One region of the Lederbergia sp. B243.17 genome, then DNA from elsewhere that is predicted to be linked to it. Evidence: riboswitches for the same ligand, from Rfam matches in the RefSeq annotation. Region 1 holds a riboswitch; each other region holds the start of a gene.

Region 1 (8,218 bases):
CATTGGCCACTTTCCATGTGGACGGCGTGAACCCTTCGGTATACATCGAAAAGTTGCCATTGGAATTTTCAATATACGCCGCATTTAAAGCAATTCCGACTGTATGCATAATTAAATTCGGATTATGAAGCGCTACCTCGACAATATTATCCCGCTCTACGCAATTTCCGATGATCGGAGTCAAGACAGAACATGCTTCTCCGACACGATCAGACGGCAGGGCCGCAATCGGATGCCCATAGTTTTTCGAGTAAATCTTCACTTCTCCCGGCTCCGTCACGCGGCAGCTGTATGGCAAAGTCTCCCCTTCAACAAACAGAGGGGCATCGTCCTCCCGCCCAAGCCGCTTCAGCTCATTCATAAAAATCACACTGCCCAGATAACCAGGGCATATATAGACGATTTGATCTTTGTTCACATGCGGAGCAAGCGCCCTTGCCAACTCTTCATGATAATTGGATACATAATAAACGAGGATGACATCCGCGTTTGGAATCGCTTCCGCTGGATTGCATGTCACTTGCTGCAGCGGGAAGACACCTTCGCCCTCGATTCCTTCCAGCTTGATGTGCCCGGTCTCTCGCAGCTTTTCAAAATGTTTATCCGGACGGCTGCTCAATTTCAGGATGCTTACTTCATGTCCCTCTTTTGACATGCATGCTGCCGCAGCAGAACCGCCATGCCCTGAACCAACAATCGTAATCCTCATTTTCAATCTTCCCTCCTGAAATTCTGTTCTCGCTGTGAAAATTAATTGTTTGTGATAGTTTTCACATTATCCTTCTAAAAGAACCTGCCTTGGGGAAAGGCAATGTGATGGCTAGTATTCTATTCCCTATATACCAAGCGATTAAACGCAAAGTTAGGATACGAGCGGCGCAATCAGTATTACTTATCACTGCCATTCACTATCTGTCTTGGCGTTGTTCGTTTCCTTAATCTACACTAGTAGTAAGGAGGGAAAAATGATGCAGAAAAAAAGTAGATTGATAGGGATTGACCATATCCAACTTGCCGCTCTTCCTGGCTCGGAAAAGGAGGCAAGACGCTTTTATGGGGGTGTATTGGGCATGGACGAAATCGAGAAACCGGTTAGTCTGAAGGGCCGCGGGGGCTGCTGGTTTCGCTGCGGAGCCCAAGAGGTTCATATCGGGATTCAGCCTGATTTTACACCGGCTAAAAAGGCGCATCCCGGTTTTATTGTCGAGGATTTGGAAGGCTTGAAGCACGTATTAAGGGAAGCGGGTTTCCCGGCAACCGAAGACAAACCTATCGCTGGCCGGGAGCGCTTCTTTACCGAGGATCCATTCGGAAATCGGATTGAGTTTTTGGCTTATTCTGAACGTGTTGAACCGGACTGCCGCTCATAATTTCTTACAAGCATCCCGTTCGTCTTCATCATGCCGAACTTTTCATAATAAGGGACAAGATCATCATCACAGCAAAGATCAACCATATAAAGATGATCCAGTTCCAAAAGCATTCTTCTGACAAGTTCCTTGCCGATTCCCTGATCCTTGTAATCCGGCAAAACTTCCAGAAGCGGGATATAGGCAGAGAGCACGCCATCGCTGATCGCCGTAATAAACCCGATTACCCTGCCCGTTTCTTCCTCAACGGCCAGAATATAGGCGCTGCTCCGCCGCAGCAGTTCCAGATGCGTATCGGGCGACGGCGGGTTCGGCCAGCCGTCAAAAAAGCCTTTCAGCATATCTGCTGTTATTCCGTCTAGTGTGTGTTGGTATTTCATCCTGATCCATCTCCTTTTTCTCGTATCTTTCTTCTTCAAAAGATGATTCAGGATTAAAAGTGAAGCAGCATATCTTCAACCCCTTATGAAACGATGATATTCTGCTCTTGCCGGTCTAGCTCCTTTAATTCTTCTTCAGCTTCATCCCGTTTCCGCCGCAGTCTTTCCTGTGTCTGCCGAACATCTTGCAGTACCTCATGAAGCTGACCTTTTGCATCGGTGATCCGGGAATGGACCATCCAGTCAGAAAATATGTTATCGAAAAAGAGATCCGTAAATGTGAACACATCGTTCTTGTTCACTTTAAAGGACTCAGCTGCAAGCTGCTGCACATCATGCAATTCCGTCTCATAATGACGGAGGGCACGTTCAGCTTGATGGACATAGTCATCGGAGCTGTTCATTTCCGAGTATTTTAAAGCAGAGACGATCAGACCTCCGCCAAGAAAGGTATCCCACATCGACAGCCCTTCCGCGTTTCCAAGCTTATCGAGAGCCCGGTCAAGTGCTCGGATTGCCCGAATCCCGGCTTCTTCTGCCTCGCCGATTTCTCGCATCAGGGAGCGGATTCGGATCCGGTCATCGGCAATTTTTTGCAGTGTCCGATTCGCGGTTGTATCATTCTGCCGAATCCATAATTCCTTTTCTTTCAGGAACTCTTCCCACTCTTCCTCAACAAACTCCAAGTCCCTCCGGTTCACGTCTTCCCGCAGCCTTTTCACTTCTGCCTCCAGATCGATCACTGTTTTTTCGGCCTCATGATAGCGAAGTTCTACCTCGGCTACTTCTCTCATTTCCTTTTCCATTTCGATATCCCATTTGCCGGTCAATTCCTTCAGCTTTTTAGCGAATGAGAACTTGCCCAGATTGATAACGTCCTGCTGTTCTTTCGTCAGTTGACGTTGAAGCCGGTCTTTTTCCAAAATCGCGTCCTTCAAAAGAGCTTCCCCCGCATCAAGTCTCCTCTTGATCCGCTTCCACTCATTCCGTCTCATCGTCAATTCCATTTGCCGCTCATGGATTTCTCGGTTCATAATTCGTACACTCCTTTATCTATCATACGGATGAGATTTATAGGAGGTTTCAATTTTTCCAGACTTTTGACTTACACGTTAAAAATGGCAAGGCCGAAGGACGGGAAGTTCCTTTCCCGACTTCATAGAAAAAAAGCCGGACTCTCATAAGTCCGGCCGCTACCTATTAATAAAGAAGATATTTCTTTCTCACTTTCTCGAAATCTTTCAATTCCGGCTCCCAGCGGGATTTCATTTGTTTTACAGTCATGCCATTTTCAATCCCTTCACGGACCCATCCGTTTCCGATCAAGTTGTCGAAGAAGGATGTAAGAGTCACTTGCTCTGGGTAGAGATCATGGATCGTTTTTACGATATGCAAACCTGTTTCGACCGGCTGGTAAGCCTCTCTGTCTGTAATATGGATCTGAATTCCGTGGGAAAGCTTACCGCTATGCTTCGAAAATGTCGGTGTGAATGATGCGGCTCGGAAGCTGACACCCGGGAGTTTTAAATTATTTAATTTGCTGGCAAGTTCCGTACTGTTAATAAATGGAGCACCAATCAATTCAAATGGCTTTGTTGTGCCCCTGCCTTCCGATACATTAGTGCCTTCGATCAGTGCTGCTCCCGGATAAACGATCGCAGTGTCAAGTGTCGGCATGTTCGGTGACGGCATGACGAACGGAAGATCCATCTCATCAAAATAAGATTTGCGCTTCCATCCCTTCATCTCGACTACCTTTAAATCCGCTCCGATTTTAAATTCGGTGTTGAACAATTTAGCCAATTCCCCAACCGTCATGCCATGGCGCAGCGGGATTGCATACTGTCCAACGAATGAAGCGAATTGAGGATCAAGTACCGGCCCTTCGACCTTTGTTCCGCCAAGCGGGTTCGGCCTGTCCAGGACGATGAAAGGAATGCCTTTTTCCTTCGCTGCTTCCATTGCAAGTGCCATCGTATAAATATAAGTATAGAAGCGGGATCCGACATCCTGAATATCAAAAACGAGGACGTCCACATTTTCCAGCATTTCTTGTGTAGGTTTTCGTGTTTTCCCGTACAGGCTGTAAACCGGAAGGCCCGTTACTTCATCAATATAGTACTCTACATACTGTCCCGCCTGTGCATCACCGCGCACCCCATGTTCCGGTCCGTAAAGAGCGGTCAGCTGCACGTCCGGGTCGTTGTGGAGCAGGTCAACGATGCTGTTCAAGTTTTGGTCCACGCCTGTCGGATTTGTAATCAGTCCGACACGTTTTCCTTTAATAAGATCTTTCTGCCCATCGAGCAGTACTTCTACTCCCAAAGAAAACTTGTTCCCTTTTCCGGAATTCTGACCTTTGCCGTTGCCGTTATTGCCTTGGTTATTCTGATTTCCTCGGTTGCCCTGGTTGCCGCTTTCTGCAAATACTGCAGAAAGCGACGACATGACCAAGATTGCGGTAACAATCGTAATCAGCCACTTTTTCATCTTCATTCAATTCTCTCCCCCATTCAATAGGTCAGCCCGTGGCCAAATTTGTACAGGTCTCCGCCCGCAGGATTCGGGATTGTGACCGGAAGCTTGCCTGATGGTGCTGTCTCTCCGAATAGGATGGAAGCCGTTGCCCTGAAGCTCGCAGGACGGAAGCTATATTGGGCGAGATACGCATCAACATCCGGATAAGCCATGATGTCATACGGATTGCGGATGCCGACTGCAATGACCGGTACATCGATTGCCTTCTCCAGTCCACTTACCATTGCCATCTGTGGATTTGCCGGATCTCTTCCCGCAACATTGGAAGTTGTTGTTCCAGCGATAACAGCCTTCGCTCCCTTTGCCTCTTCCATCTGTGCTTCTGTAAGCGGCTTATCTGTCTTGATCAGCACCGTATTCTCATGGTGACTTTTTATAGCGTTATACAAATCATCAATATACGTGTTGCCAACAACGACAATTTTATCGGACGAAGCCGGTTTTAAAGGCAATGCGCTGTTGCTGTTTTTAAGAAGAGTGACCGATTTTTCAGCGGCTTCACGTTCAATTTTTTTGTGAGCATCCGATCCGACTATTTTCAATGCATTAGCTACTTTGCCCTCAATCGGCTGCGGATCCTCTTCCTTCAATATTCCTCGTTTGATTTTCAACGAAAGGATTCTCTTTACAGATGCTTCAACTCTTTTTTCAGAGATTTCTCCTGTTCTGACCGCCTCGATAAGGCCATCTCCCACGCTTTCCAACCCGACCGGCATCAAGACAATATCTGTTCCGGCCTTCACAGCACGGATGACTGCATCAACGGGTCCGAAATGGTCGGCAATCGCCTGCATGTTAAGTGCATCTGTAGTGATTAGACCTTCATAGCCCATTTCTTCCCTAATCAATTCTGTCAACACTTTATGCGATAAAGTTGCCGGGATATTGATCTCTGTCCCGTCCTTTTTCGAAATCGCTTTTGTATCGTCTATTTTCGGGAATGTGACATGAGCCGTCATTATCGCATCGATGCCTGCTTCCATAGCCTTTTGGAACGGATAAAGTTCAACTTCCTTCAGCCTTTCCTTGTCATACGGCACTTCAGGCAATCCAAGGTGCGAATCGACAGCAGTGTCCCCATGTCCTGGAAAATGCTTTGCCGCTCCAGATGTTCCCGTCCCTTGCAGTCCCAGCGTGTAGGCAACACCGAGCTTTGCTGTCAACGCCGGATCCTCGCTGAATGAGCGAACACCAATAACAGGGTTATCCGGATTGTTGTTTATGTCGAAAGACGGGGCGAAGTTCATGTTGATGCCGAGCGAATGCAGCTCCTCACCAATTGCTTTGCCGACTTGGCGGGACAATTCCTCAGAACGTGTGGCGCCAAGAGCCATGTTCCCCGGAAAGTCAGTGCCCGATTGGAGCCTTGTCACGATTCCGCCTTCCTGGTCAATTGTTATGAGCAGTCCGTATTTTTCCGCAGCCTCTTGGTATTCGGCAACAAGCTTTGTCGTTTGTTCCGTTGTCACTACGTTTTCCCTGAACAAAATGACGCCGCCCAGGTGATATTTCTTTACAAGCTGTTCAATCTCACTATTGATTTCTGTTACATTCTTGCCTTTCCATGTACGGAAATCAGGCATCAGCATTTGGCCGATTTTTTCTTCTAGTGTCATGCTTCCGATAGCACGATCGACAAGATTGTAGCGGCTGCCTTTGCTTTTATCAATTTCAGCTGTAACAGGAGGCTTGCCTTTCCCTTCCCGTGCTGCCGGGTCGGGCTTCGCTTGGATGGCGATCCGATCTGAATACTTTCCATCCGACACTTCGATGAAGGTTTTTCCTGGTTTTCCGGTTACGGTTACGACGCCGCTTTGATCCACTTTAGCGACATTTTCATTTGTTGATGTCCAAGTGAGGTTTTTCGAGGCACCCATGAAATGCCCCTCCCCATATACATGAACCCCACGAAGCTGCAACTTTTCGCCTTCAAGCTTGGCTGTAGATTCGGGAAGGTTCTGCAAAATAACCAGGTCGCTTACATCCTGATTTTCGGCAGCTTGTACAACTTTCCCTCCGCCTACTGCACCCGCAGAGAGAACAAGTGCTGCAATGATAATTGGAACTAATAAGTATTTTCGCAAAATCACCAATGATCTTCCCCCATCTCATAATGTTAATTTTTTTGAATCTAAACCCATTTGCATTGCAGACTGGCAAGTTGGTATCGATTCCCCAGAGAAGCCCTTCTTGCTAAAATCCGTTTTCACTCCCTCCCTCCTTGAAAACCTTTTCATTTCCACTCTAACGAATCCGCATAAAATTTTCCATGATTCAGAAGTACCTTCCCACTCAGCATTCATGCAAATAATCCAACTTTTGAACTGTTACATATGAACCGAACATACGTTTGCAACCGTTTGTATCCATATTATCTCCAATATCGTCTCTATGCAATCTTTATTTATTTTTCCAAAAATAAAACCCTGCAGAGTATTCTCTGCAGGGCAACATCGTTAATCGATTAATAAATAGATATCCAAATCTCCGCAATTCTCCAGCACAACACCTAGCCGTATTGCTTTTTCGTAGCCTGACAGCTTCGTATCTCCTTCAAAAATTGTCGGAGATGTAATGTCCGTTGAAATTCCGTCCGTGGCGATGATTGTAGAAAGGGAACCGGCAATCATATTGCCAAGCTCACCGCTGAATGAGACGAGCATCTCTCCTTCCACCGGCATTCCGAACATCGCTTCTGCGACTGATTTGAATACGTCCGTGCCGCCAGAGATTATCAACTTACCTTTCACATCTCCAATGATGCCGATCAGCACTCCGAATTGAAGTTGCAGGGAATTCCCTAATAAATCCGGTTGCTTCATTTCCTGTTTAATCGGCAAGATTGCTTTTAAGGATGTATACGTACCATTGAGCAAATGCCCGACAACTTTATTCCTGTCTGCAAGTGAAACAGCCACCCATCTCCACTCCCCTTTCAATGAAATTAAAAAAAGGCTTCTCCGCAAAAAATACAGAATCAGCCAATCATTCAGTAGTGTTTGGCAACCTGGCAATCATAGCGCGACTCTCTTCATCACACCTTAGACCCATAGCTTTGCGTCCTGCCTTTTCAGACAGTTTGCCTTTTACTAAATATGAAAAATGTCTATATCCTTTTTACTATAAAGTCAATCAAAAGACAAGGTTATCCGCTATATTTCTTCCTATTTCAACAATGTTTTTATCATTTCAGGTCTTTTGACCTAAATCTAATGGGGTAGCTAAAAACTTGTTCACGTGATTCCCCATCATGAGATAGAGTTGGAAAGTTCATTTCTTTCGAAGCTATAATCATTCATCTATTCGATTGCTGTTATATTGGAATTAGGATTGGGCAGCGAATCCGGGGGGAAGTGATCGCCAATAGCGGAAGCAATCAAGTTCGAAGGGATCAGGCAGAAGATACAAGCGGCAATCTGACTCTTTAATTTGTTAGCGACGAGGACGTGGCCCAGACATGCGGGGACTACCCGGTTGCTGGGGCAAAAGCGTTCGCTGGGCTCAGCCCCGACCCCAAGATAAATATTATTGCCTTGACGCAGAACAGGTAGGGATAAACCAGTTGAGGGATGTTGAAAATTTCCGCCGAGACAATCAAAGAATCGGATACCTCCGAAGTTTTTCCCTTCTCGCATACTGGGATATCGTAGACCGGTGGATGATTGTATCGACAGACTCGGGGACGACAGGGGGAATTCATAATCTCTTTTTATGCTGCGCCCCATCTTGAGCGAGATGGGGTGCAGTTTTTATTACTTTTTCTTCCATTCGCCTTTTAAGGTGACACCAGCGTCTTTCAGCAAATTCCACAAAGGGCAACGCTTTTCGACCGTTTCCTTGAGCCTCCGGATTGCCTCGTCCTCTTCATCCGTATCCAGAATCACTTCAACCGTCACGGCTTGAAAATAGGTCTGAACCCCTTCTACTCCT
Region 2 (8,218 bases), on a different contig from region 1:
TATATCTTTGAGCATACGAAGAGCGTCGTGTACATGTCGATCACAGACTTGGCGGATGTTTGCAGGGTAGGAGAGTCGAGTATTTTCCGTTTTTGCAAGTCAATGGGTTTCAAAGGATATCAGGAGTTTAAGATTGCGCTAGCGCACAGTACGACCTTGGAAGATGAAACCCCTCAGCTTTCGAATGAAATTACAATGCAGGACAGCATTCCGGAATTGTCATCCAAGGTGTTGCGTGCAACGGTCAATGCGCTGGAGCAAACACACAGCCTTTTGCAGGAAGATGAGGTTTCTCGGGCAATTGATTATTTGGTGAAGGCTGAGAGAATTCACTTTTTCGGGGTAGGGGCGTCTTTGATGACCGCAATGGAAGGGAAAAATAAGTTCATGAGAATTTCGAATAAAACCGAGTGTTCGATTGATTCCCATTTGCAGATCATGTCTGCTTCATTGTCGTCAGAAAAGGACGCGGCTATCCTCATCTCGTATTCAGGCTCGACAAAAGATACAATAGCCGTGGCCAAAGTGCTTGAGGAACGGAAATGTCCTGTCATCTCGATCACCCGGTTTGCCAAGTCTCCCATCACTGAGTATTCAGATGTCACCTTGCTTTGCGGTGCCAACGAAGGCCCTCTTCAGGGTGGGAGCATCAGCGCGAAAATATCTCAGCTCTATTTATTGGATGTCTTATATGCAGAGTATTTTAAGCGGACGAAAGAGGAATCGATCACGAACAAGGAAAGAACCGCTAAATCGGTAACCGGAAAGATGGTATAAGGTAGTTTTTAGAGTTCCTTCAACGAGGCTTTGCAGCGACGAATTGCTGCAAGGCCTTTTTTTGCGTAGAGCTATAGATGCTTGAATGAGAAATACGAAAACAAGACGTAAGGGAAGAAAGGACAATTATATATTAAATTTCTCTCCTGAATTAGGTGTTTTATCCCATAAGGCGAGGGGGCTTATGGAAGGCTCCCTTCTAGTACTTTTGGGCTATGTGGATGTGCAGTATAAGAATCTATTTTGGTACCAAACAATATTGTTTTCAAAAAGCCTATTAAAAATTGTTATTCCAGTCCGATATTAGTTTAGTGACCTAATTTCATAGGAAAACTGTGGGGAAACTACAAGCAATATCCGACTTCTGAACTAGTTGCAACCATTTAAGTTCATTCAGTAAAGAACATTCCTAATTTGAAAAAGATTACCTTTTTTGCTAAAAATGTTGAAATTTGTCGGATTATGTGAGATTATGGTCAAGCGTGATTTTAGTATTAGTTATATGGAAGATAAAGGCAAACTATTCCGAAAGGGTAGGACGCAAAGCCTAGGGTCTAAGGTTTAGAGATGGATGAATCCGTAATCTAAACGATGATCGCCTGGTTACCAAAGAGTGGATTAATGCATATTATTATCCTTTGTTTGGCTATTCTATATTTCATAGAGTAGTTTTTTTTTTGCAATTCTAATCCCAGGAATAAAAATTAATTACATAAACCTGTGTTGCTTTTTCGTGAATTGTGAATGTAGGGTAATAATTTTGCTGGAAAAGGGATGAGACAGTAGTGAAATAAGCATGTAATGACTATGGAGCAGCAGGAATCTTGTGCTTGGGTTAATTAAAAATGGAAAGGTTAGGAGACATGAATAGAAAAGGATTTTCATTTAAAGCAAAGTTTTTAATTTTTTCCTTACTCTTATCACTAGTACCTGTTATTTTAATTGGCTTTTTAGTTAATAAAACGGTTGGTGATATAACTCAAAAAGATTATATCAATGCTAGTGAAAGAGAAATTAAACAGGTAGATAATGGAATTTCTTTGTATTTTGATTCTATTAGAGAGAATGTAAATTTATTAGCTACCAACCCAGAGGTAGTAAGTGCTGATTCAAGCATTACCTCTTATAAAGATATACCAGGAGAAGAGACAATCAACATGACCCCTTCAACAAATGGGGAGAAAGAAAAAGCAATATATAATGTACTCTATCAATTCGGTAAAAGTCATCCTAATGCAGCTTATGTTTATATGGGCACATCCGATGGGGGATATGTACAATATCCTGAGGGGCCTGTAGCGGCTGGTTTCGATCCGAGAGACCGCCCTTGGTATACTACCGGTATTGAAGAACCAGGGAAAGTAAAATTAACAAGTGCCTATGCCGCAACTGGGATTGAAGGAATTATTGTAAGTAATGTCGTTGCGATTGAAAAAGGCGGAAAACCAGCCGGAGTGCTAGGCCTGGATGTTAGTTTAGAAGGTTTGACCGATATTATTAAGGAAATCAGCATAGGTGAAAATGGATATGTAATTTTAGCGCAAGGTGATGGAACTATTCTTGCACATCCAAAGAATCCAGATATGAACTTTAAGCCAATTTCTGAGCTTAACGTTCCTGAACTAAAGGATTTAAGTAAAGATGGTTCATTTGAAACAAAAATTGACGGAAAAGACTATGTGTTAAACACAGTCTCCTCAAAAAATGAAGGCTGGAAATATATCGCTGTTGTTGAGAAGAGTGAACTTTTAGCTACTGCAAATTCTGTGCGCTCCAAAATATTCATTATCGGCGGGATTTTCGCTGTTATATCTGTGCTCATTTCCATCTTGTTTAGTTTAAGGATAACGGGGAGAATCAAAAGTATTAGTGATTTATCTCTAGCGATGTCCAAAGGTGATTTGACCCAATTAGTCAAGGTTACGTCAAATGATGAAATTGGAGAGATGGGTAAGAATTACAACATTATGGCTAGTAGTTTAAAAGAGACAATGAAAAAGATATCGCTTGAATCGCAGCAATTGTCGGCTACATCTGAGGAGCTGGCTGCTTCTTCAGTCGAGAATCAAGAAGCCTCCAATCAAATCACGGAATCAATTCAAGAAGTTGCCAGCGGAACTGACGATCAGAACGCCGCTATGAAGAATGCAGTAGATATTATCAATGAAGTATTTAAGCACGTTGATGATGTTACATTGAGTATGAAAAATGTTACGGATACGATCCACCATTCAGCCGAATCCGCTAAACAAGGCAGTGAAGTTGTGAATCATACCGTAAAGCAAATGGGTGAAATAGATAAAAATGTAACCTCTTCTGCCCAAAAAATTAGCGTATTGAATGAGAAATCGAACGAAATTGGCCAGATAAGCCTAATCATACAGTCCATTTCAGAGCAAACGAACCTATTAGCTTTAAATGCTGCAATTGAAGCTGCAAGAGCCGGCGAACATGGGAAGGGCTTTGCTGTAGTGGCAGATGAAGTAAGAAAGCTTGCAGAGCAATCAAGCCATTCAGCATTGCAGATCAATACGATAATTAATGACATAAAAGTTGGCATTGAAGATTCAATGAGTTTTGTAAATCAAGGGGCGAAATCTGCCAAAGAAGGAATGAAACTTGTTGATGAAAGTGGAAAAGCCTTTGGAGAAATTAAGGGTTCAGTTCTAGAGGCTACAACGAAAATATCTGAGGTTAGCCTAGCGATGGACAACATGAAGAAACATATAGAAGAAGTCGTCACCCATATAGAGAAAGTTTCAAGAACAAGTTTAGAGGTTAACGATTATTCACAAAATGTCGCTGCATCCTCAGAACAGATGAACGCCTCGATGGAACAGGTTTCATTGGCAGCTCAAGAGTTAGCAAGAATGTCCATAGAATTAGAGGAAGTTATTCAGCAGTTTAAATTGTAAACTGATGAATTCATCAACAAAATGGCTGGAAAAATTAATCTAATTTAAATATATATAATGGAAATATAGGAGGAACACCGTGTTTAAGATGAAGTCCAAGTTTAAAATTTTGATTGCGTTTATTTTAGTAATGTCCATGCTGCCTTTGGCAAGTGTTTCAGCAAAAGAAATCAAATTTGACCCGTTTGAAAAGAGTATAAGAGAAATTTCTGGTGCATTAAATAACAATCAGATTACCTCTGAGCAATTGGTTAAGTATTATCTAGAGCGCATAGAAAAGTATGACAAGCAAGGACCAACTATTAATTCAATCACTACTATTAATGAGCAAGCTTTAGAGATTGCAAAAGAATTGGATGCAGAAAGACAGAGTAAAGGCCCAAAAGGGATTCTCCATGGTATTCCAATCGTTGTTAAAGACAATATTGATGTAAAAGGAATGCCTACTACAGCAGGCTCAGTAGCATTAAAAAGCGCATATCCTGCCGATGACGCTTTTATCATTAAAAAGCTGAAGGATGCAGGTGCCATTGTCATTGCAAAAACAAACTTATCTGAGTTCGCAGCATCATATGGCCGGTTGGGATACAGCTCATTAGGCGGGCTAACTCTAAATCCTTATAATTTAAACCGAGACGCTTCTGGATCCAGCAGTGGTACGGCTGCGGCAGTAGCAGCGAATTTCGCCGTATTTGGACTGGGAACTGACACATCAGGATCAGTCCGTGGACCAGCTCATGTTACAGGTCTGGTCGGTATCCGTCCGACACTTGGTTTAGCAAGCCGCAGCGGGATCGTTCCGTCCTCGTTGAATTTCGACACTCCCGGACCTTTGGCAAGAAGTGTGGAAGATACAGCCATTGCATTGAGTGTGATGGCAGGTGCCGATGATAAAGATGACAAAACGTTGCTTGCAAAGGATCACATTGCCGAAGACTACAGTAAGTTCACAGATAAAAAGGCTATACAAAAAGCGCGGATCGGAGTAGCAGTTGACTTTTTTGGAGACAACAAAGAGGTGGACTCTATTACGAAAAAGGCGTTAGAAAAAATGGAGAAGAAAGGTACAGAGCTTATTAATGTATCTTTCTCGGAAAAAACGAAATACCTATGGACACCAGTCATTGGTCCTGTTAATGACGCAGATTTTAAAGTTCAATTGGAAGATTACCTTAGCCAATTCCCGGAAGATCAGCCGAGAACACTGGAAGAAATTATTAAAATCAGTGAATCACCAGAAGTTTTGAATTCACCGACTCCTGTAAATCCAGGGCGTATTGATGGCATGAAAACGGCCATGGAACAAGCTGCATTTAAGGACTCTGCAGAGTATAACAATATCGTAACGAAAGATATCCCTGAAGTGCGTCAGGAAATTGAAACAATGATGAAGGAAAATGATTTGGACGCAATTGTTTTCCCGACGATGTCCTGCCCGGCTTCACCAAGATTCGATAAGGAAGATCCGACTTACAAGTGTGATGCGTACGACACGTATGCTGCAAGTTATGTGGCATCGGCTGCGGGATTCCCTGAAATCACAGTGCCTGCCGGTGCAACGAAAGAGAAGGTACCTGTTGGAATTTCATTTTTAGGCACGGCATATAGTGAACAATCTCTATTCGATTTGGCCTATTCATTTGAACAGGCAACCGATGCTAGAACTCTGCCGAAAACAACACCTGATTTCAAAGTGGAGTTCGGCGATAAAACGCAATCTAAAGATAAAACTTCCTTTTGGGATGAGTTTATGAAGAGAATGCGAGAGCTGTTTAATTAATCTGTTTAATTGATAGTAAAAGACGCGTGAGAGATAGAATATATCTTTCACGCGTCTTTTTATCATTTTTCGGTTTATAAAGAGCGCAGTCTAACTGTACTATCAGACTTTTTTTCGAAACAACAGCTGGATTGTTTCTAGGCTCGATTGCCATATAGGAGATTTATGGATAGCGTCAAGCAAGTTGGGCTGTGTGCCGGATCACCAGCTCGTTCACATCAACATCTTCCGGCTGCTCTAACGCATAGGCTATGGCACGAGCGACTGCGGATGCCGGAAGAGCGTCACGCCGGTATGTTTTCATCAGTTCTCTGGCTTCGTCGTCCGAGATGCTCTCAGCGAGTTCGGACTCCGTCACTCCCGGAGAAACGAGCGTTACCCGGATGGTGCTGCCAACCTCCTGCCGTAAACCTTCCGTGATGGCACGAACGGCATATTTGGTCGCGCAATATACTGCTGCTGTCGGTGAGACAGCGTAGGCTCCGATGGAAGCCAAGTTAATGAAGTGACCGGATTGTTGTTTTTTCATAACGGGGAGACCCGCAGCAATGCCGTGAAGTACTCCGCGGATATTGACGTCGATCATGCGGTTCCATTCGTCGACCTTCAAGGCTTCAATGGAAGAAAGAGGCATCACACCCGCATTGTTCACGACAGCGTCCACACGACCGAACCGGCTTTGCGCCAAGTCAACAATCGCCTGCATCTGACCGATATCGGTTACGTCTAGCTGTTGATAAGCGACGGAACCTCCTTCAGCCTCAATGAAGGAGGCCAGTGCTTCCAATCTTTCTGCACGTCTAGCTCCAATGATGACATGGGCTCCCCGGCTAGCGAGAAGCTTCGCCGTTGCTTCACCAATCCCGCTGCTTGCCCCTGTGATCACAACTACTTTTCCACTGATTTTGGACATTCCACACTCCTCCTTTTGAATGGATTTTCTTTTATTTTTCACGATAGAGAACCATACCGGCGTGGTAGAGAACCGAATCCCGGAAATCGCCGTCTGCCGTAAATCCTGTATCATCGATATAATCGATATGATCGCCTGTTATCCTATATTGCCCCTGATAAGCGCTCTTCCGATTTCCGCGCGCTTCGTCGTACCGGCCGTCCGGCAACAACTCATGCCGGATATAACCGTCTTTTGTCACCCACATTCCAACATAAGGATGATTGTTTACATGTTGAGTATTCATTTTTGAATAGTCCCCTTCCATTTGCGAATGCACAATACTTGATCATTGGTTTGAACGTTACAAACTTTGTATTTGTGCAACGCAATTTTATATACACATTATCTTATCAACCGAGTATCAGGCGGTAGCAGAATCGTACGAGATGATTGCCTAATCCTCCAGAAAGAGATAAAGTAAAATTATTCTTGCGGAGAAAGGGGAACTGGAGGATGAGTGAATGGTTCCAAAAACAGAGAAGAGAACTGCTGCAGATCATAGAAAAGTTCACACCGACAGACGGGACGCATGACACGCAAGTTCCCGGTTTACGTTTTATTCGTGTTTCCCGGTTATCAGAGCCTGTTTATTCGGTCTATGAACCTTCCCTTTGCATCGTTGCCCAGGGTTCAAAGTCGGTTATGCTGGGGCAAGAGGTATACCATTATAATCCGGACAGTTATTTAACCGCCTCGGTACATTTGCCGATTACAGGACAAGTGATGGAAGCTTCGCCAGAAACACCGTATTTAAGTCTGCAGATTCTATTCGATATGGATCAGATTCTTGATGTTATTCAGGTATCCGGGGAGACGATACAAGCAAAAGGAGAGACCGGTCGAGGGTTGAAGGTAAGCAGGATGAACGATACGCTCATGGATGCAGTGCTGCGGCTTGTAAAACTGGTCGAAGCGCCGGAGGATATCCCGTTGCTTGCGCCCTCTGTCATTCGGGAGATCATTTATCGGATCCTTCAAAACGAAAGCGCCACGTCTTTGATGCAATTTGCCGTCATCGGAAGCCATGCACAACGGATTGCAATGGTCGTCGAGAAGCTGAATCGCGACTTCGCTAACCCTCTGCGTGTAGACGAATTGGCGGAGGAGGCTCGAATGAGCCCCTCGTCTTTGTATCATTATTTTAAAGAAGTCACGGGGATGAGTCCGATCCAGTTTCAAAAGCAACTTCGATTGCAAGAGGCGCGCCGCCTGCTCTTTTCCGGATCGATCGATGCGGCGGAAGCTGCGTTTCAGGTAGGATACGAGAGCCCATCGCACTTTAGTCGGGAGTATGCGAGAATGTTCGGGCTGCCGCCAGTCCGCGATGTGCACCGTTTACGCAGCGCCCTTATGTAGTGAACACAGAAAGCTTCTTCACGAAAAGATAGTCGGGAAGCTTTCTGCTCATGAGAGGAAAAGGGACTGTTTTTGATTTTTAAATTGTTTTGTCGTCAGGCCTGTTATTTTTTTGAAGGTTCTGCAGAAGTAGTGGGAGTCACTATAACCTACCTGATGGGCAATTTCATATGTTCGGTCGTTTGTGTTGATGAGCAGCTCTTTAGCTCGGCTGATACGGAGGTTTGTTAAATATTCGGTAAAGGTTTCGCCTGTTTCCTGGCTAAATATGTGACTCAGATAGGATGGGCTCGTATTAACTGATCTGGCTACCGTTTGCAGGGATAGATCCGGATCAGCATATTGTTCGTTAAGATGATTGATTGCCATTTGGACGCCGTCAGAGTATTTGCTTGTATAACGTTCTCTCGTCGCAATCACTACTTGTAAAACGTC
Region 3 (8,218 bases), on a different contig from region 1:
TCATGCAGCGGGTAGGTAAATCCATTATTCATCTGGTCAATAACAGCCAACTGGATTGACTCCTTTGGCGGGTTATTCGGCACATTAATAAATTCCTCTGATTCCAGCACGCTCTTCCTTGGTGGGACAAAGAAAGCGGATTGCGCTTGTATTCCCTGTTTGCTGCTCAAAAACTTGAGTAATTCTTTTGCCTCGTCAGGATGCTTACTGCCTGTAAATGCTGCGATTCCAGCTTGCCCCAGCAACGGTACCCTTCCTTCAGGCCCTTTTGGAAGCGGAGCGATATCCCATTCAAAATCCGTAATATCTCGGACGTTGGCAATATAGCTGTACATGAACGTAAACATTCCAACGTTTCCGCTTTCAAAGTTAATGTTTTCGCCCGGAGGCACATGTGATTTGTCTGTAAACATCATTCTGTCGAGCATTTCAAATGTTTTCACACCTTGAGGGGAATTCCACTCAAATGCACTCATGTCATCTGAAAAGATTTTTCCTCCATATGATAGCGTGTGTGAAGGCATCGTCGCAAAATTGGTCCATTCGTTAAATAATCTTGCACCGAACTTTTTATTCGAGCCGCTTCCTGAAGATAGTTTCTTTGCACTATCCTCAAACTGCTCCCACGTCCACTCATCCTTTTGTGCAAGCTCTGTTGGTGTTTCAAGTCCCGCTTCATCAAACATCGTCTTGTTATAGTACATAATCATCGGCGGGGTCGAGAATGGAAGTCCCAGCAATTTATCATCATGTTTCCATAAATCCAATGTAGACGGAATGTAGTCGTCAAAATCGAAGTCTTTTTCTTTTACGACATCTGACAGATCCGTGAGAATATTATTGTTCACAAACTGCGGCACCATCCGCTCAGCAACCCACCCTACATCCGGAAGTTCCTTTCCTGCCGCTAATACGGATAGCTTCTGTTGATAATCTCCATGAGGAATTGATTCGACGTTTACTTTAATATTGGGATGCTCCTCATAAAAGTCTTTCAGCAGTTCCTCATACATCGCGATATGCTGGTCTCCGCCCCAAGTGGTGAAGGTCAGCTCGACTTTTTTGTCTTTGCTTGCCTTATCGCTGCTGCAACCTACTAAAACGGATAAACATAAAGCAAGAATAACAATCAGGTACTTTTTCATGTTTTTCCCCCTTTCTTTATTCTCAGTGTATAAGGTGTGAAAGCGTTTTAATATACATCAATCCTCAGAAATGGTTTCTAAACTTCATATTAGAGAATACTAATGAGGACCTTCTCTGTATTCTTGTGGTGTTCTTCCATTTACCTTTTTAAAAACAGATGAGAAATGCTTAGGATTTTTATAACCTGTAAGATGAGCAATATCATATATTTTTAAATTTGTTGTTACGAGAAGATGCTTTGCAGCCTCCATTCTTTGATTTACGATGTAGTCGGAAAGCCTCATCTCCGTATGCAGGCTGAATTGTTGGCTGATATAATTCGGGTGCATACTCAAGGCACTTGAGATAAAATTTAGCGACAGATCGTTGCCCAGGTTCTTATGGATCAACTCTTTGATGTTTCTAATTAATAAAGGCTCGCTCCCCAAGTCCTCCGGAGTCCGATTCACATTTCCCTCATTGAAAAGAACTCCGAGGATATCAGCAAGCTCTTTTCTATTAATCGGCTTCAGCAAATAATCTTTCACCCCTAATTTCAGTGCTTCTCTGACATACGCAAAGTCATCATAGCCACTGATCACAATGACTGGAACCTGTGGATATTTTGTTTTCAAGAGTGTGATGAACTTTAATCCAGTCATCTCCGGCATCCTAATATCAGTTATTACAAGATCGGGAATATCGATAGCAATAATCTCCGATGCCCGCTTTCCATTTTCGGCTTCCCATAAAACCCTGTAGCCAGTTATCACTTCCTCCAACAAGATCTTCAGACCTGCCCGGATCGTTTTCTCATCCTCAACCAACATGACCTTTTTCATAATTTCCACCTTCCAATATTGGTATTATGAGCGTAACTGTTGTACCTTTACCTGCATCCGATTCAATATGCATTTCTCCATAATCTCCATAAATCAATTTAATCCGTTGAAATATATTCTCCAATGCAATGCTGTTCCCATCGTCAGTTTTAGTAGATACCAGGGAAACAAATGTCTCTTTTATAGCAGCTAATCGTTCTTTGGAGATTCCTGAACCATTATCCTGTATTTGAATATATAGGCGGCCTGCATTCTCTACTGCATCCACAATAATCGTCATTTTTCCGTTTTCATACCCATGTAAAATTGCATTTTCTATGAGAGGCTGCAAAATGTATTTTGGAACTTGATAGGACGGAACTTGTTCATCAATATTCCAGAGAACAAATAAGTTTTCAGCCAGACGTTTCTGCATAATGGAGGCATAGGTTTTTGTAAAATCAAGCTCCTCTTTTAATAGGACGAACTCATTATCGCTTCTCAACCGATACCTGATTAGTTTGCCGAGTTCAGATACCATGTCCGAAATTTCAAACTCCCTTTTCTGCAGAGCAGCCATATTAATACTTTCAAGTGAATTAAAGATAAAATGAGGATCCATTCTGAATTGCAAAGCTTTGTACTCCGATTCTGCATTCTTCTTATTTAGCACATATACTTTTTCTACAAGTTGCTGAATTTCAATCAACATATCATTATAGGCATCGCCTAAAAACGCAAAATCTTTATGTGAACTTACACCCAGCTTCCCGGTAGGCTTATCCTTTTGAAGGTTTAATATTTGCGTCTTGAAATTTTCTAATGGGCGCATTAAATGGTTTGACACAAAATACGACAAAACCAATGAGACGAGTAAACAGACAAGAATGATGAATCCCAATAGACGGTCAAAATTCCAAACATCTTTATAAATATAGCTCTTAGGTATGGTTGTTTTAATCTCTATTCCTGTTTTTGTAGAGACATCACTCATACATAGATACTGCTCCTTGGTTACATCATTCTTAATCCAGCCATCGCCCATGCCACAGACCGTAACCAGATCATGCATCGGATTGTTGAACAGCGGTTGCCCTTCCTGCAGGATTTGCCAATGGGCACTTGGCAATTGAGATGTTAGGCGATCCATATACTCCGCTGAAAAGTCCACCTTTACAATGCCTATCATTTCGTGATTAGCAGGGTCCTTTAACAGCCTCATAAAACTGATGTATTTGTTAGATTCATTGAGATAATAATCAGGATTATCTTCAGGAAAGATGGACCAAGCCCCATCTCTTTCCAACACCTGTCTAAACCAACTCTGCTTTTGCAGATTAATCTGCCCCTTCACCTTCGTTTCGCCCATATGGCTGAAAACCTGGCCATTATTTGCAATCACATGAACGCCATTAAATTGCTCCTTCTTATAAACCATTCCTGAAAGAAACAAAGAAAATGCTGTCTGCTGGTCATGATTTCGGTATGTTTTATCCTCTGCGGATTGATGTTGCTTTAAAATTTGGATCAATTGTGTGTTATAAAGAATTGATAAAGTCGATCTGGATGCATCCTCTATCATTAAATCAAGATTATTGTTTAACTGTCTTATAGAACTTTCCGTATTACTTGTAACCTCCTCAACCTTCGATACTGCAAATATTTGGTGGACAGCAGCCCCTATAATTAGAAGTGGTATCAAAATAAGCAACGAGAAAGTAATAAAAATCTTAGATCGCATGTCCTTGTTCCCCCCCCTCAACTATGTAACAAATGTTGATACTAGATTGCCCTGCTTTCAATTATCAAAGTAATTGCAAGGCCTAAACCGATCTCGATACCCCATACAGAGACTGCACCTGCAGACATAGAGATTCCTCACCATGCTCCCGTGCCAAGCCTCCTTTTTCACAGACTGACCTCCTCTCTTAACCAAATGTTCGACAGTAACAAACTGAATTCTTCATGAACTCACATTTGTTTTCACTTGTATTTTAATATTCAGTTTATTATAAAAGTTTTCGACACCCGTTCATATAGATTTTGCTGAAAAAGCAACCTATTTGTTTAATTCATCACGACAAATTTCTACGTTTTACTGACTGGGTTTCATTTAGAATGGGGTCAACAACTATTCGAAGGCGGTATTGAGAATAAAGGCAATTCTGACCGAAAGGCGGATGCGCAAAGCCACAGGCCTACAGCTGCAAACTGCAGCCAGGGAAGCTGGGTTGCCTGAATATGCACTTCACATTCGGGAGGTTCATATGGAGAACGTCGTCGCAATTACTGTGGAAGGGTTAGACCAAGAGTGGGTTGCGCTCATCGTTGAAGCTATGCAGGCTGGGATGGATCCAAAGGAGATTCAAGAATTTTTTCGCAGTCATTCTATCAGGAGCAAGGAGTAGACGGATGTTTTTCTGTTCTGCAAATGGAACATACTCTTCGTTATATGCTATAATTCAGGCGAAGGAAGGTGTTCTATATGATCGGTGAACGGATTCGGGAGTATCGACTGCAGAAAGGGCTGTCGCTTTCAGAGCTAGCAGAAAAAGCGGGGGTTGCCAAATCTTATTTAAGTTCAATTGAGCGCAACATACAACAAAATCCTTCAATTCATTTTTTAGAGAAGGTATCTGAGGTGCTGGATGTACCTGTAAATGTCCTACTGGATGAAGAAGTGATTGCTCCAGATGAGCTAGACTTTGAATGGAAACGACTAGTACTGGAAGCGATGAATTCAGGCGTATCCAAGCAGGAGTTCAAGGAATTCATTGAGTTCAATAAATGGAAATTAGAAAAAAAATAAACGTTCTGTCGGCCCTTTCGCCACAGAACGTTTTCTATTTTGCCTCATCTTGTTTGCGGTAGAAATAGATTGTCATCAATATCATGATTGATAAAAAATAGACACCATAGATGGCGATCGCACTCCATTTGCTGTCCGTAAACACACTCCCCGCCAGTGTGAAGATGAGGACAACCGGAATTTTCCCAAGCAGAGACGCGACAAAAAATGTGAGGCTGCGGACGGTGCTCATCCCTGCTAATACGTTCAGCAGCGGGGCAGGAACAACTGGGACCAATCTTAGTGCAAGAATGCTGAGAAAAGCATTTTCCTCGAAATACCCCTCATATTCACTTGCCTTCGGATATTTCCGTAGGATTTTTTCCATCCATTCCTGAAAGCCGTATCTTGCCATCCAGAACATTGCAATGGAACCAAGCATGACGCCCGCTAAGCTGATGCCTGTCCCTTGAAGCACACCGAACACCGAGCCGATCAATCCTGCAATCACAGCGAAAGGAACGACTGGAAAGAATACAAGCAAAGCAACAAATACAATGCTGATCAGGATAGCTGTCCCTCTGCCGGATTCTATTGCAGCCATCATTGCCGACTTTTGTGAAAATGCAAAGCCAACGAGCAAAAGCGCGGCCGCAATCATGATGATTTTTTTCAAACGGACAACCCCCTCTTCGACTTTATGTAAAACAACTTCCGATCCAAAAAACATGGAGCACAGCAATGACTGAATAAAACAGCGAGGCTGCAGCTGCCAGGCCGACGACCCACGTGCTGTTCTTTAACCTGTCAATAAACATAAACAGCAGCACAATCAGGGAAAAGCTTGTCTTAAAGACGAGAAAGAAAAACGGGTCGGCATTGTAGACCATAAGCATAAGCGGATTGCTTTCTTCTATTATAGAGGATTGCAGGCCGAAATAGGTGGCTACCCCATCGAAAAAGTTAAGTATCGCCAGAAAAAAAAAGATTTTATTTGCGCGCACTGCCAATGCCCTCATCCTTTTCTTCTTATTTGAATTAAAAAATGGCGGCTGATCGCCGCCAATTCTCTTTTATAATGTTTTGCCTCCTGCTTTCCTTCGCATCGCAAGTATCAATGAGGCGAGACCAAGCAAGATAAGCACTCCGCCGCCAAGCATGTAATTGAACATATTTGTCGCTGTATTCGGCAATGGCTGTCCTGTGCCTGCTGCGGCAGTGGCACTTCCACCTGTTCCAACTCCAGAATTTCCGCCGTCGCCGCTGTTATTGCCCGGCAACGCGGTCTTATCATCGCCCTGATCGTCGCCATCCTTTTCAGGTTCATCAGGATCTTGCCCAGGCTGGCCTTCTCCGTCTGGGTCTCCATCATCTGGGACGGACGGCGTTTCTGTGTCCGGATTATCCGGATCAGGTTCGCCAGGTTTTGGATCTGTTGGATCAGTAGGGGTTGTCGGGTTCGTTGGATTTGTCGGTGTGCTTGGATCGGTTGGAGCGCCAGTCTTCGGCGGTTCAGGATTCGTGCCTGGTGTACCTCCGCCTCCGCCCTTTATCTCCTCAGCACTAATGACAATATCAAATTTCGTTTCCGCTCCTTGAAAATCATTGCCGAGTTCAGGCGGGAATTCTGCGTGGAAGGTTAAGGTCTCTTCACTGTTTTGCTGCAGCTGCCTTGGCTCCAATTTCTTGAAATCGGCTAGCTTTCCACCATATAGGGAGTTGCTTCCCTGGTTAATTTCCAAGTTCATTTCCTTAAACAGCTTTTTGCCGGATTTGTACTTTATCGTTACCTGATAGCGCAAGTCCGACTCTCCATCGTTTATGATGGCCAAGTCCCGGACCGCCCAATCACCAGGAGCCATATTTTCCACATTAAACAGCACCTTCTCGGGGCGGACGGACAAGTTGATCGTCTTTACATCGGCTGCAGTCGTTTGCGCTCTGATGAAAAATAGACCAGCAAGGAGCAACGTGCAGGCGCTTATCAATGCAATATATCGAATTCCTTTCATGTTCTGCCCACCTTTATTATCGAAAAGATGGGATTGCTCCCATCTTTCGCTATTTATACGACCTTTTCGGCTGCCTCGCTCACCGGTTCAGAAGCTTTCTTGTCGATTTGGGAAATCGCCTGCCAAATCGTCAGCGCCGAATATCCGAGCAAAAGCAGTCCCGGCAAGATCAACAGCAGCACGCTGCCATTTTTCGATTGGGCAAAATTGACGAAATAGCCGACATAAGGCACTGTGAATCCTGTATATTCTGCAACTACGTTTTGGGAGAGGACAGGATCCATATCAGCGGCTTTGTTGTTATCCCCTTTCGTCGTATACATTACATACTCACCGCTCTTAACAACGTCAATTACCCGGTGCGTGATCAGCATATTGTCTTCTTCTAAGAAGGTAATAACATCGCCCTTCATAAACTTCGTCTTTTCCTCGACCGGCTTCACTGCGATGATTGAACCTGTCTTGATTCCCGGCTCCATAGATCCCGATAAAACAGACTTCAGCTGATATCCGAAAAACTGCGGTTCCCCACCCGCTGCCTTCGAGGAAATCACCATGAACAGCATTACGATAAAAATGAGGAACATTACACCCGTAAGGAGATTGCTCCCCCACTTCATTGCTTTCTTCATATTATTCACCTTCCTTTACGGCAGTTGGTTCTGGAGTTGGCCCGACTGGTTCCGGGTTTGGCTGGCTTGGCTGTTCATTTGTAGCGGGCAGAGTCGGTTCAGTTGGATTGTCGACTGGCGGTACTGGCTGTTCGGTTGGCTCTGGTTTTTTTGTTTCTTCTTTTTTGTCATCCGTCTTGCCATCTTCCTTAGGGGCTTCAGCTTTTTTATCATCTCCTGCTGCATCTGGAGAATCAGGGGCTGTGTCCTCGTTTACCTCAGCTTCACCACCTATAACGTCGCTGCTTTCTGGTGATTGAGGCTGGCAGGATGAAGAGTCTTCAACACCGTTTTCATTAACAGAAGATGGTTGGTTTTCTGTTGTTGCTGTGTCAACTGCTGATATTCCTTCTTGGCCACAGGCATCTTGAGGGGGAGGCGGGCAAGTAACTTCAATAGAGTCTGATAGTATTTCACTTCCTTCAGAGTCAGCAGCCATAACTGTAATAACCGAAGGCGCCTCTGCACTAAATGTTATTGACTCAGACTCAAAGGGTTCCAGCTGAGTTATCTCATCGTCTGCCATCCCGCTTACATGGATATCTCCTTCAATTGATTCATATTTTCCGATATTAGTGACCACAGCCTCTAAAGTTACTACCTCACCACAACTCTCCGCATGAGGTTGACCATCAATTGTTAGAACTACATCCGTCTGTGCCCAAGGAACCGGCCATGTGTCTGCTTGGATTTCAATTTCTATATCCTCCTGACTTGTGAAGCCTGCAAATGTTGGTGAGATGATTGAAATGAGGGCCAGTATTGCCACATACCAAAAGGCAGTTGCCTTTCCGGCAAATC

Evidence for each region. Region 1 has a riboswitch for cyclic di-GMP ahead of AC0TWI_RS10020 (chemotaxis protein CheX). Riboswitches for the same ligand answer to the same signal wherever they lie in the genome.
Region 2: linked by a shared signal. The riboswitch ahead of AC0TWI_RS07505 (methyl-accepting chemotaxis protein) and the one ahead of AC0TWI_RS10020 (chemotaxis protein CheX) in region 1 are both predicted to bind cyclic di-GMP.
Region 3: linked by a shared signal. The riboswitch ahead of AC0TWI_RS18665 (anti-repressor SinI family protein) and the one ahead of AC0TWI_RS10020 (chemotaxis protein CheX) in region 1 are both predicted to bind cyclic di-GMP.

The regions. Positions count from the first base shown of each region.
Region 1 is NZ_JBWBKF010000055.1:50,377-58,594, forward strand. Features, by position in the region: gene AC0TWI_RS09990 (NAD/NADP octopine/nopaline dehydrogenase family protein) at 1-709, opposite strand, end outside; gene AC0TWI_RS09995 (VOC family protein) at 969-1,370, shown strand; gene AC0TWI_RS10000 (GNAT family N-acetyltransferase) at 1,334-1,750, opposite strand; gene AC0TWI_RS10005 (hypothetical protein) at 1,834-2,784, opposite strand; gene AC0TWI_RS10010 (exo-beta-N-acetylmuramidase NamZ family protein) at 2,951-4,240, opposite strand; gene AC0TWI_RS10015 (glycoside hydrolase family 3 N-terminal domain-containing protein) at 4,264-6,348, opposite strand; gene AC0TWI_RS10020 (chemotaxis protein CheX) at 6,745-7,206, opposite strand; cyclic di-GMP riboswitch class I at 7,287-7,382, opposite strand; gene AC0TWI_RS10025 (OsmC family protein) at 8,041-8,218, opposite strand, start outside.
Region 2 is NZ_JBWBKF010000039.1:50,906-59,123, forward strand. Features, by position in the region: gene AC0TWI_RS07500 (MurR/RpiR family transcriptional regulator) at 1-777, shown strand, start outside; cyclic di-GMP riboswitch class I at 1,282-1,388, shown strand; gene AC0TWI_RS07505 (methyl-accepting chemotaxis protein) at 1,641-3,692, shown strand; gene AC0TWI_RS07510 (amidase family protein) at 3,781-5,472, shown strand; gene AC0TWI_RS07515 (SDR family oxidoreductase) at 5,648-6,385, opposite strand; gene AC0TWI_RS07520 (Atu4866 domain-containing protein) at 6,417-6,671, opposite strand; gene AC0TWI_RS07525 (AraC family transcriptional regulator) at 6,881-7,783, shown strand; gene AC0TWI_RS07530 (response regulator) at 7,832-8,218, opposite strand, start outside.
Region 3 is NZ_JBWBKF010000089.1:8,031-16,248, forward strand. Features, by position in the region: gene AC0TWI_RS18650 (ABC transporter substrate-binding protein) at 1-1,145, opposite strand, end outside; gene AC0TWI_RS18655 (response regulator transcription factor) at 1,245-1,967, opposite strand; gene AC0TWI_RS18660 (cache domain-containing sensor histidine kinase) at 1,945-3,687, opposite strand; cyclic di-GMP riboswitch class I at 4,095-4,185, shown strand; gene AC0TWI_RS18665 (anti-repressor SinI family protein) at 4,214-4,354, shown strand; gene AC0TWI_RS18670 (helix-turn-helix domain-containing protein) at 4,432-4,755, shown strand; gene AC0TWI_RS18675 (TVP38/TMEM64 family protein) at 4,790-5,410, opposite strand; gene AC0TWI_RS18680 (DUF5658 family protein) at 5,433-5,738, opposite strand; gene AC0TWI_RS18685 (LPXTG cell wall anchor domain-containing protein) at 5,808-6,746, opposite strand; gene sipW (signal peptidase I SipW) at 6,800-7,378, opposite strand; gene AC0TWI_RS18695 (hypothetical protein) at 7,380-8,186, opposite strand.